Regions from separate parts of the Aminobacter sp. BE322 genome, predicted to be linked through region 1. Evidence: predicted binding sites of a transcription regulator. Region 1 holds the regulator's gene; the other holds the start of a gene.

Region 1 (4,779 bases):
AAGCGGCCGCTGCGCTGGTCGGGCCGGGTCGCGCCGCGCTGCTGCATGGCGTCCTCGGTGCGCTGCATGGCCATGCCGAAGTCGCGCGTGCCGTCGGGCTTCTCGGCCCAGTTGGCGGTGTAGACGCCGGGCGCGCCGTCGAGCGCGTCGACGACCAGGCCGGAATCGTCGGAAAGCGCCGGCAGGCCGGTCTTCTCGGCCGCGGCATGCGCCTTGATGAAGGCGTTCTGCTCGAAGGTCGTGCCGGTCTCGTCGGGCTCGGGCAGGCCGTATTCCCTGGCCGACTTGGCCTCGAAGCCGAACGGCGCCATCAGGTCGGCGAACTCGCGCAGCTTGCCGGCGTTGTGGCTGGCGATGACGATCTTCCTGTCGGCGAGTTCACGCATCAAAGTCCCCAGATTCTCGGTTCGGCGATCTCGAGCGAGTTGCCCGAGGGATCGCGGAAATAGATGGAGCGGCCGCCGTTGGGCCACTCGAAATCGGCTTCGATGGCGATGCCCTCGCCTTCGAGCCTCATCTTCCAGTCTTCGATCTCGCTTGCGGTGCCGGCAAAGCAGAGATGCCCGTGACCGGTCGTGCCGTGCGGCGGCACCGGGAGCCTCGCGTCCGGCTTCGGCGGCTGGCGGGTGGCGTCGGCGTTGAACAGCAAAAGCACGCCCTGGCCGCAGCGGAAGAATACGTGCCGTCCCTCCACCCTGGCGATCCGCGTCAGCCCCATCACCCCGCCGTAGAATTTCTCCGCGGCGTCGAGATCGGAGACGTAGAGGGCGGATTCGAGGATGGCGGAGGGTTGCACCTAGACACCCCCCTCTGGCCTGCCGGCCATCTCCCCCGCAAGGGGGGAGATTGGCTGTGGCAGCCGCACCGCCTCAACGTCGAAATCGCAACAGGATCGCCCGCAGTTGAGCTGCCGATCTCCCCCCTTGCGGGGGAGATGGCCGGCAGGCCAGAGGGGGGTGACCAGGTGCGACGTCATCGCCTTCGTTGCTTACGCCACCGCCATCTGCTGCAGGCTGACCAGCCGCGCGATGCCCTTGCGGGCCAGGCCCATCAGCTGCAGGAACTCTTCCTCCGAGAACGGAACGCCCTCGGCGGTGCCCTGGATCTCGACGATGCCGCCCTTGCCGGTCATGACGAAGTTGGCGTCGGTGCCGGCCGAGGAATCCTCGAGATAATCGAGGTCGATCACCGCCTGGCCGTCATGGATGCCGCAGGATATCGCCGCGACATGGTCCTTCAGCACCTTTTCGACGCTGACCATCTGGCGTGCTTCCATCCAGCGCAGGCAATCGTGAAGGGCAACCCAGGCGCCGGTGATCGACGCCGTGCGGGTGCCGCCATCGGCCTGGATCACGTCGCAGTCGACGGTGATCTGGCGCTCGCCCAGGGCCTGCATGTCGACGACGGCGCGCAAGCTGCGGCCGATCAGGCGCTGGATTTCCAGCGTGCGGCCGCCCTGCTTGCCCGAAGAGGCCTCGCGGCGCATGCGCTCGCCGGTCGAACGCGGCAGCATGCCGTATTCGGCCGTGACCCACCCCTTGCCGGAATTGCGCATCCAGCCCGGCACCTTCTCCTCCAGGCTCGCCGTGCACAGCACATGCGTGTCGCCGAACTTGACCAGGCACGAGCCTTCGGCGTGCTTGGACACGTTGCGCTCGAAGGAGATGGCGCGCATTTCGTCGAACTGGCGTTTGGAGGGGCGCATGCGGGTTCTTTCTCAGGAATTTGGCAGATGTCGCCGGCTTGTAGCCCCATGCCCACGGGAGCGCAAAGGAAAACAGGCAAGCCGGGCAACGGTTGTGTTCGGGCCGGCGCTGTCTATATCATCTGGGGCGGAGACCAAGAAGAAGATGACCAAAGCGGTTACCGACCCCAGCCTGCAATCCCTCGACATGCGCTCGCGCGACATCTTCCGGCGCATCGTCGAATCCTACCTGCGCGACGGCGAGCCGATGGGCTCGCGCAACCTGTCGCGCATGCTGCCCTCGTCGCTGTCGCCGGCCACCGTGCGCAACGTCATGAGCGACCTCGAACATCTCGGCCTCGTCTACGCGCCGCACATCTCCGCCGGCCGCCTGCCGACGCAGAAGGGCCTCAGGTTCTTCGTCGACGCCTTCATGGAACTGGGCGACCTCTCCGACGAGGAACGCCGCACCATCGACGCCCAGGTCAAGGCCTCGGGCGACGGCGCCTCGCTCGAGCACATGCTGACCGAGGCGAGCCAGATGCTGTCGGGCCTGTCGCGCGGCGCGGGCCTCGTGCTCGCCACCAAGAACGAGGTGCCGCTCAAGCACATCGAGTTCATCCAGCTGGAGCCGTCGCGGGCGCTCGTGGTGCTGGTGTCGCAGAACGGCGACGTCGAGAACCGCGTCGTAGAGCTACCGCTGGGGGTCACGCTGTCCCAACTCCAGGAGGCCACCAACTTCCTCAACGCCCATATCCGCGGCCGCACGCTGGCCGAGGCGCGCACCGAGATCGCCCGCCTCAAGGACGAGACCAAGGCGGCGCTCGACACGCTGTCGCAGCAGCTGGTCGAGAAGGGCCTCGCCGTCTGGGCCGGGGCCGACAGCGGCCTGCCGGCCCGCCTCATCGTGCGCGGCCGCGCCAACCTGCTCGAAAACGTCACCGCCCAGGCCGACATCGAGCTGCTCAAGCACCTGTTCGAGGACATGGAGACGCAGGACGGGCTGATCCAGCTGCTCGACCTCGCCGAGGAAGGCTCCGGCGTGCGCATCTTCATCGGCTCGGAAAACCGGCTGTTCTCGCTTTCGGGCTCGTCGCTGGTGGTCGCACCCTATCGCGACAAGGACGCCCGCGTCGTCGGCGCGCTCGGCGTCATCGGCCCGACCCGGCTCAACTATGCGCGAATCGTGCCGATGGTGGACTATACGGCGCAGCTTATTTCGCGCATGCTGCGATAGCCGCACAGCCAGGGGAGACCCAGATGGCGCTCGAACAGATCAAGGCCCAGATCGCGGTCCTGTTTCAGGAGATGGTCAACCAGCCCGAGGACGCCCACGAGCTGCAGGAACAGATCCGCGAGAAGCTCGCCGAGCTGCGCGCGCAAGGCCTGCCGCTGCCGCAGGACCTGGTCGAACTCGAACGGCGCCTCGACGCCGACCTTTCATAGCCGCCGCTGCTTCGCTTCATGAAGCGCCGGGCTCGACCCGGCGCAAGATCATGCTTCGACGCGGGTCCAATCAGCCGAACTTGCGCTGGGCATCGAGCGCGAGCCCCATCCCGACGCTGCCGAAGGCATCGCCCTGCACCACCTTGGCGCCGGGGACGAGTTCGAGGATGCTCTGGCGTGCCAGCGGGATGGCGGTCGAGCCGCCCGTCAGGAACACGGCGGTGATGTCCTCGGCGCGCACGCCGGCCTCGGTCAGCGTGTCGGCAACAGTGGCGGTGACACGGCCGACCTCAGTGCGGATCGTGTCCTCCAGCTGCCCGCGGGTGAAGGAAGCGGAGAAATGCGCAGCCGGCAGATCGACCCCGACGGTGGCGCGGTCGGCGTCGGTGAGCTCGATCTTGGCCTTTTCGACCCGGGTGGCGAGCGCGTGGCCGAAACGCTGCTCGACCACCTCGATCATGCGGTCGACGAGTTCGGGCCTGGCCGCCTCGAAGCGGATCTGGCGCAGGTCGAGCTTGGCCTTGGGGGTATAGAGCAGGTTGATGCGCTGCCAGGTGGCGAGGTCGATGAAGTAGCCGGCGGGCAGGTTGCGCTTGCCGTCCTTGGTCGGCGAGAGATAGCCGAGCTCGGGCATGACATGGGCGATCGACAGCAGGCGGTCGAAATCGGTGCCGCCGATATGAACGCCGCGGTTGGCGAGGATGTCGGCCTTGCGGTCCGGCGCGGCGGCGCGCTCGGGCGAGACGCGGACGATGGAGAAGTCGGAGGTGCCGCCGCCCATGTCGACGATCAGCGCCAGTTCCTCGCGGCTGACGGTGCGCTCGTAGTCGAGGGCGGCCGCGATCGGCTCGAACTGGAAGTCGATATGCTTGAAGCCCTGCTTGCGGGCGGCCTTTTCGAGCTCGCCCTGGGCCGCGGCGTCGGCCTCGGCGTCCTCGTCGACGAACTGGACGGGGCGGCCGAGCACGACGTTCTCGACGGCTTCGCCGACATGGCCTTCGAGCTTGTCCTTGAGGTGGCCGACGAACATGCCGATGATGTCGGTGAAGGCGATCTGGCGCGCCTTGATGCGGGTCTTCTCGTGCACCAGCGACGAGCCGAGCACGCTCTTCAGCGCGCGCATCAGGCGGCCCTCGGCGCCGTCGGTGTATTCGCCGATGGCCTGGCGGCCCATGGCGGTGTTGTCGTCCTCGAAGTTGAAGAAGATGGCCGACGGCAGGGTGACGCTCTCGCCCTCGAGCGCGACGAGGCGCGGGCGGCCGTTCTCGATGACGCCGACGGTGGAATTGGAAGTGCCGAAGTCTATGCCGCCGTATGCCGGTCGCATCTGAATATCCTGAATTTTGCTGCGTGAACGGGCGGCCTGACCAATGAGGCCACAGCGGGACCGTGCGGGTACACGAGCAAGTGTGACATGTCGATGACCGAAACGGCGATTTCGGCAAAATGTGATCGCTGGCCCAAGCGACGCGACATTTCCTGGAAACGGCATTTGTGTCATAGAGCCGGCGATCAACCGACATCCAGGCTATCCCGATGACGCTTGCAGGATTTCTCGCCTATAGCGGCGCGCTCGCCATTGCCGCGGCCATACCCGGCCCCGGCGTGACCGCACTCGTGGCCCGGGCGCTCGGCTCGGGCTTCCGCTC
Region 2 (4,779 bases), on a different contig from region 1:
GACGCGCATCTTGTCCTGGTTAGTGATGAAGTACGGGCTGAGATAGCCACGGTCGAACTGCATGCCCTCGACCACCTCAAGTTCGGTCTCGGCGGTCTTGGCTTCCTCGACGGTGATGACACCTTCGTTGCCGACCTTTTCCATCGCCTCGGCAAGGAAGCGGCCGATCTCGGCATCACCATTGGCCGAGATGGTGCCGACCTGGGCGATCTCGTCGTTCTTCGTCACCTTGCGGGCATTGGCCTTCAACTCGGCAACGACAGCGTCAACCGCCTTGTCGATGCCACGCTTCAGGTCCATCGGGTTCATGCCCGAGGCGACAGCTTTGGCTCCCTCGCGGACGATCGCCTGGGCAAGCACGGTGGCGGTCGTCGTGCCGTCGCCGGCGAGGTCGTTGGTCTTCGAGGCGACCTCGCGCACCATCTGGGCGCCCATGTTCTCGAACTTGTCCTCAAGCTCGATCTCCTTGGCGACGGTGACGCCATCCTTGGTGATGCGCGGTGCGCCAAACGACTTGTCGATGACGACATTGCGGCCCTTGGGACCGAGCGTCACCTTCACCGCATTGGCCAGTATATCGACGCCGCGCAGCATCTTCTCGCGGGCTTCGGTATGGAACTTTACTTCCTTGGCAGCCATTGGATCACTCCTTCAATTAGGCAGCTTCGTTGACTGATTGACGTTCGAAGAAGCCGTCAGGCGGCCTTCTTCAGCGTGGCGGTCTGTTCGATCACGCCCATCACGTCGCTTTCCTTCATGATGATGAGGTCCTCTCCGTCGAGCTTGATCTCGGTGCCGGACCATTTGCCGAACAGGATGCGATCGCCCGCTTTGACGTCGAGCGGCTGAAGCTGGCCGGCCTCGTTGCGGGCGCCTGGCCCGGCGGCGATGACTTCGCCCTCCTGCGGCTTTTCCTTGGCGGTGTCGGGGATGATGATGCCGCCTGCCGTCTTTTCGTCGGCTTCGATGCGGCGGACCAGGATACGGTCATGCAATGGACGGAACGCCATGTCGTTCTCCTCATGGACAAACAGATTTTGAGGTTCCTCCGCACCCGGCCGGCAATATCGGTTCGGTGCGGGGTGCGCCGACCCCTCTCAGGCATCGCGCGCATATCGAGCTAGTTTTGGAATTTTCCGGTTTCAAGAGGCCGGCACAAAAAATTTGGCACTCGCAACTTTCAAGTGCCAACAGGCTGTTATCACGCAGCTATTTCGTTCGAGCTGGAATTTTCCTGCTTGAAATTTCGCGGTGATCCAACAAAATTATCCGAGCTTTGGCGCTGCCTCTGTGCAGCCGGAAACTGAACGCAATCGAGGAGTTTTTTGCAGACGGAGGACATCGATGAACCGACAGAAATTCTTGCCGATCATTCCCTCGCTCGCCCCCGAAACGTCCGACCTTTCGCTTGACCGCCTGCTGTCGCCGGCCAGGCACTTCAAGCACCCCGACGACGTGCTCAGCGACGCCACGCTCGAACTTCAGGAAAAGCGAGCAATCCTGTCGTCCTGGGCTTCGGATGCCTGCGCCGTGGAATCGATGCCGGCGCTGCGCCAGCCGCCAGGTGCTGAGCAGCCAATCTCCTTCGATCAGATCATGGATGCGCTGCGGCAGCTCGACAGCGATGCATCGGCGCGCCAATCCGCATCGTGCGAGTTCTCTCACAGCTTCGACAGGCTGGATGCCTGAGGTTCGCAAAAGGAGAATCATATGGTGACGAGGGTCAGCAGGGAGTTCCGCCTGCAGATGGAAGGCTACGGCCTGACGACAGCCGAGATCCACTATCATCTTCCGGATCACCCGAGCCTGTTGCAGCTCTATGTCTGGCAGGACTACGACCTCGCGCCCGAGTTTCCCGAGTTGAAGGGTTTCCTCAGCTATTGGGAGCGTGAACTGGAGGGGGCGCTCCATTCGGTGCGCGTCGCGCACAATCGTCTGATCAAGCCCTCCGAGTGGAAGGCGATCGACGGCCTCATAGCGATACACTGATAGGCGCTATTGATGCTCGTCCGGATCGGGCAGTTCGACCAGCGCAGCAACGGTTCCCGGTACCGGCCGGCCTTCACGGGTCGTCCGCCCAAAGCATCGCAGTGGCCACGCTGCCTCCGAGCGATGTTTCGCCCTGACAGTTTCCCGTTCGCTTTCAGCATCTCTTCGGGGTCTTGACGCAAGAAAAAACAGTTCCCAAATCCAATTTGCCGGTCGCCAGACGGGGCCGGTACAGTCAGGGAGCGCCGGCTTCTTGGCGCTCATCGTGTCTATGTTGCTCATTGGAGGATATAGCTATGAGAACCGCATTCGACTTCTCCCCGCTCTACCGGTCGAGCATCGGCTTCGACCGGGTCTTCAATCTGCTCGAAAACGCGAGCCGGCTTCAGGCCGTCGATAACTGGCCGCCCTACGACATTGCTCGCACCGGTGAGAACTCTTATCGCATCACCCTCGCGGTAGCGGGCTTTGCGGAGGATGATCTCGACATCACGCTGGAGCCGAACCTTCTGGTCGTCACCGGCGAGCGAAAGGAAGAGGAAGGCTCCGAGTACCTGCACCGTGGGCTTGCGGCGATGCGTTTCGCCCGCCGCTTCGAACTTGCCGACCACGTGAAGGTCGGCGGGGCTTCGCTGGCAAACGGCCTTTTGATCATCGACCTGGTGCGTGAGGTGCCTGAGGAGATGAAGCCCCGGCGCATCGCCATAACAGCCGGCGATGCCACGCCGAAGGTCGCGCAGATCGAGGCGAAGAAGCAGGCCGCGTAAGGCGCAGCTCACCAGAGACATGACGATTCCCGGCGCCGGCAGCATTGCCGGCGCCCAGGACCGTTCTGCTCTATGCAAGCACAAGGAGAAGATAGATGACCATTCGTGATCTCATCCCGTGGAGACGGGACAATAACCAGACGCCGGCCGTTTATCGCGATAACGACCGGGATCCTTTCATGGCACTACATCGCGAGATGAACCGGTTGTTCGACGACGTCTTCCGCGGCTTCGATACGCGGCTACCGCCGTTTGGCGGCTTTGCCGCGCGTGGCGTCAATTGGCCAAGCGTCGAGATTTCCGACACTGAGAAGGAAATTCGCCTCACGGCAGAGGTGCCCGGCTTGGAGGAGAAGGACATCGAGGTGCTGCTCGATGACGGTGTGCTGATGCTCAAGGGTGAGAAGCGTTCGGAGACTGAGGACAAGGACCGCCAGTTCTCCGAGCGAGTTTACGGCCGGTTCGAGCGCCGCATCCCGCTCGGATACGAGGTCGAGCAGGACAAGGTTGATGCACATTTCCGCAATGGCGTGCTGACGGTGATCTTGCCCAAGACCGCCAAGGCACAATCGCAGGCCAAGCGGATCGCAATCAAGGGCTGACGATAACAATCCACGATGTGGGAGGCGGCCAGGACGGCCGCCTCCCACATCGTTTTGACACCGCGCTGTGAGCGGTAAGCGACTTCCGCGGGTAGATCAATCAACAGGAGGCTGCCTCTGGTTCTTGTCGGTCGCCTGCCATCCACCGCTAACAGCACCGGGCCGAGGAACACCCCGATGAAGCCGAAGGCCAAAATGCCGCCGCGGAAGCCGAAGAAACTGAGTAACACGGGCAAGCTGTTCGCTTGCGTTAGGAGATAGGGCCTCGACAGGTTGTCTATGCTGCTCACGAGCAGCAGACTCCAACCCGCGACGAAGATGCTCCAGCCAACCTCTCCCTGAAAGAACAACCACAGCGCGAGAGACCCCCAGACCAGCGGAGGGGCGGCGGCACGAAGGACAGAAGAAAGGTGATGAAGCCGAGCAGCAGAGGCTGGGGCACACCTGCTATTCAAAATCCGAGCCCGGCCAACAGTCCTTGCGCAATAGCCGTCCCGATTACACCGTAGACCACCCCGGTAACTGTTGATCCCGCAACCAAGTGCTGATGGCGGGCGCGAGTGCTACCGATCCGCTCGGAACTGCCGCCCGCGGAGCTGCCATCTGGCGCCCGAGAACGCAGTGCATCAGTGCCCAACCACGTCACACCCCTAACTCCTATGCGGGCTCTTGCCGATCTTTTTGTGCAGCGCAGCAACAATCATGGTATGACTGCGTTGTCCCTCGTGTCATGCCGCGAGCAAACCTCGGAGCAATTCGCATGAGAGTTCTATCGAGGATGACAGCGCCGCAGAAAGCTTTTCGGCGGGGCGCATGAAGCTGACCATTCGCCACAGGACGACCTACCGCTACGCGCGCCCTGTCGTGCTCCAGCCCCATCGCATGATTCTCCGTCCTCGCAGCAGCCATGACGTCGTCGTGCTGGCGAGTTCGCTTGTCTGCTCTCCTGATGCTCAACTCGACTGGACGCAGGACGTCTTCGGCAACCTGATCGCCACCGGCACATTTGAGGGGCCGACCTCTGAACTGGTCATCAGCAGCAATCTGATCGTCGAACAATTGGCCGAGGCGTGGCCTGTGTTCCGCATTGCTCCTGAGGCACATTCCTTCCCGTTTCAGTATTCCCGCGATGACCTGGCCGATCTCGGCGCCTTGAATATTCCAGAGCATGACGATCCCGAAGGAAGGTTTGATGCATGGGCACGCGCCTTCGTCCGCGGCGCGTCGACCGACACGCTATCGCTGCTGAAGGATCTCAATGCGGGCGTCCTCGGCCCCGTGGCGTATCGCGTCCGGGACGAGGAAGGCACGCAGACACCGCTGGAAACGCTGGCGCTGGCAAGCGGCTCCTGCCGCGATATCGCTGCCCTGTTCATCGAGGCGATACGCCATCTCGGCTTCGGCGCCCGCGCCGTCTCGGG

What was found. Region 1 encodes HrcA, which represses chaperone genes, less so after heat shock. Its sites were predicted from a motif close to GTTAGCACTCNCNNNNNGNGAGTGCTAAC; they were not measured.
Region 2: J2X50_RS24150 (co-chaperone GroES) is a predicted target of HrcA. The motif match lies at 1,164-1,192, and genes of this name have one in related genera.

Annotation. Positions count from the first base shown of each region.
Region 1 covers NZ_JBNPXB010000015.1:20,347-25,125, forward strand. The annotation lists gene rdgB (RdgB/HAM1 family non-canonical purine NTP pyrophosphatase) at 1-386, opposite strand, end outside; gene J2X50_RS18900 (VOC family protein) at 386-796, opposite strand; gene rph (ribonuclease PH) at 989-1,705, opposite strand; gene hrcA (heat-inducible transcriptional repressor HrcA) at 1,851-2,921, shown strand; gene J2X50_RS18915 (hypothetical protein) at 2,945-3,130, shown strand; gene J2X50_RS18920 (Hsp70 family protein) at 3,201-4,457, opposite strand; gene J2X50_RS18925 (LysE family translocator) at 4,667-4,779, shown strand, end outside.
Region 2 covers NZ_JBNPXB010000033.1:7,820-12,598, reverse strand. The annotation lists gene groL (chaperonin GroEL) at 1-639, opposite strand, end outside; gene J2X50_RS24150 (co-chaperone GroES) at 696-1,010, opposite strand; gene J2X50_RS24145 (hypothetical protein) at 1,345-1,689, shown strand; gene J2X50_RS24140 (usg protein) at 1,711-1,989, shown strand; gene J2X50_RS24135 (Hsp20 family protein) at 2,286-2,756, shown strand; gene J2X50_RS24130 (Hsp20/alpha crystallin family protein) at 2,852-3,358, shown strand; partial or broken gene J2X50_RS24125 (AI-2E family transporter) at 3,502-3,926, opposite strand; gene J2X50_RS24120 (transglutaminase family protein) at 4,172-4,779, shown strand, end outside.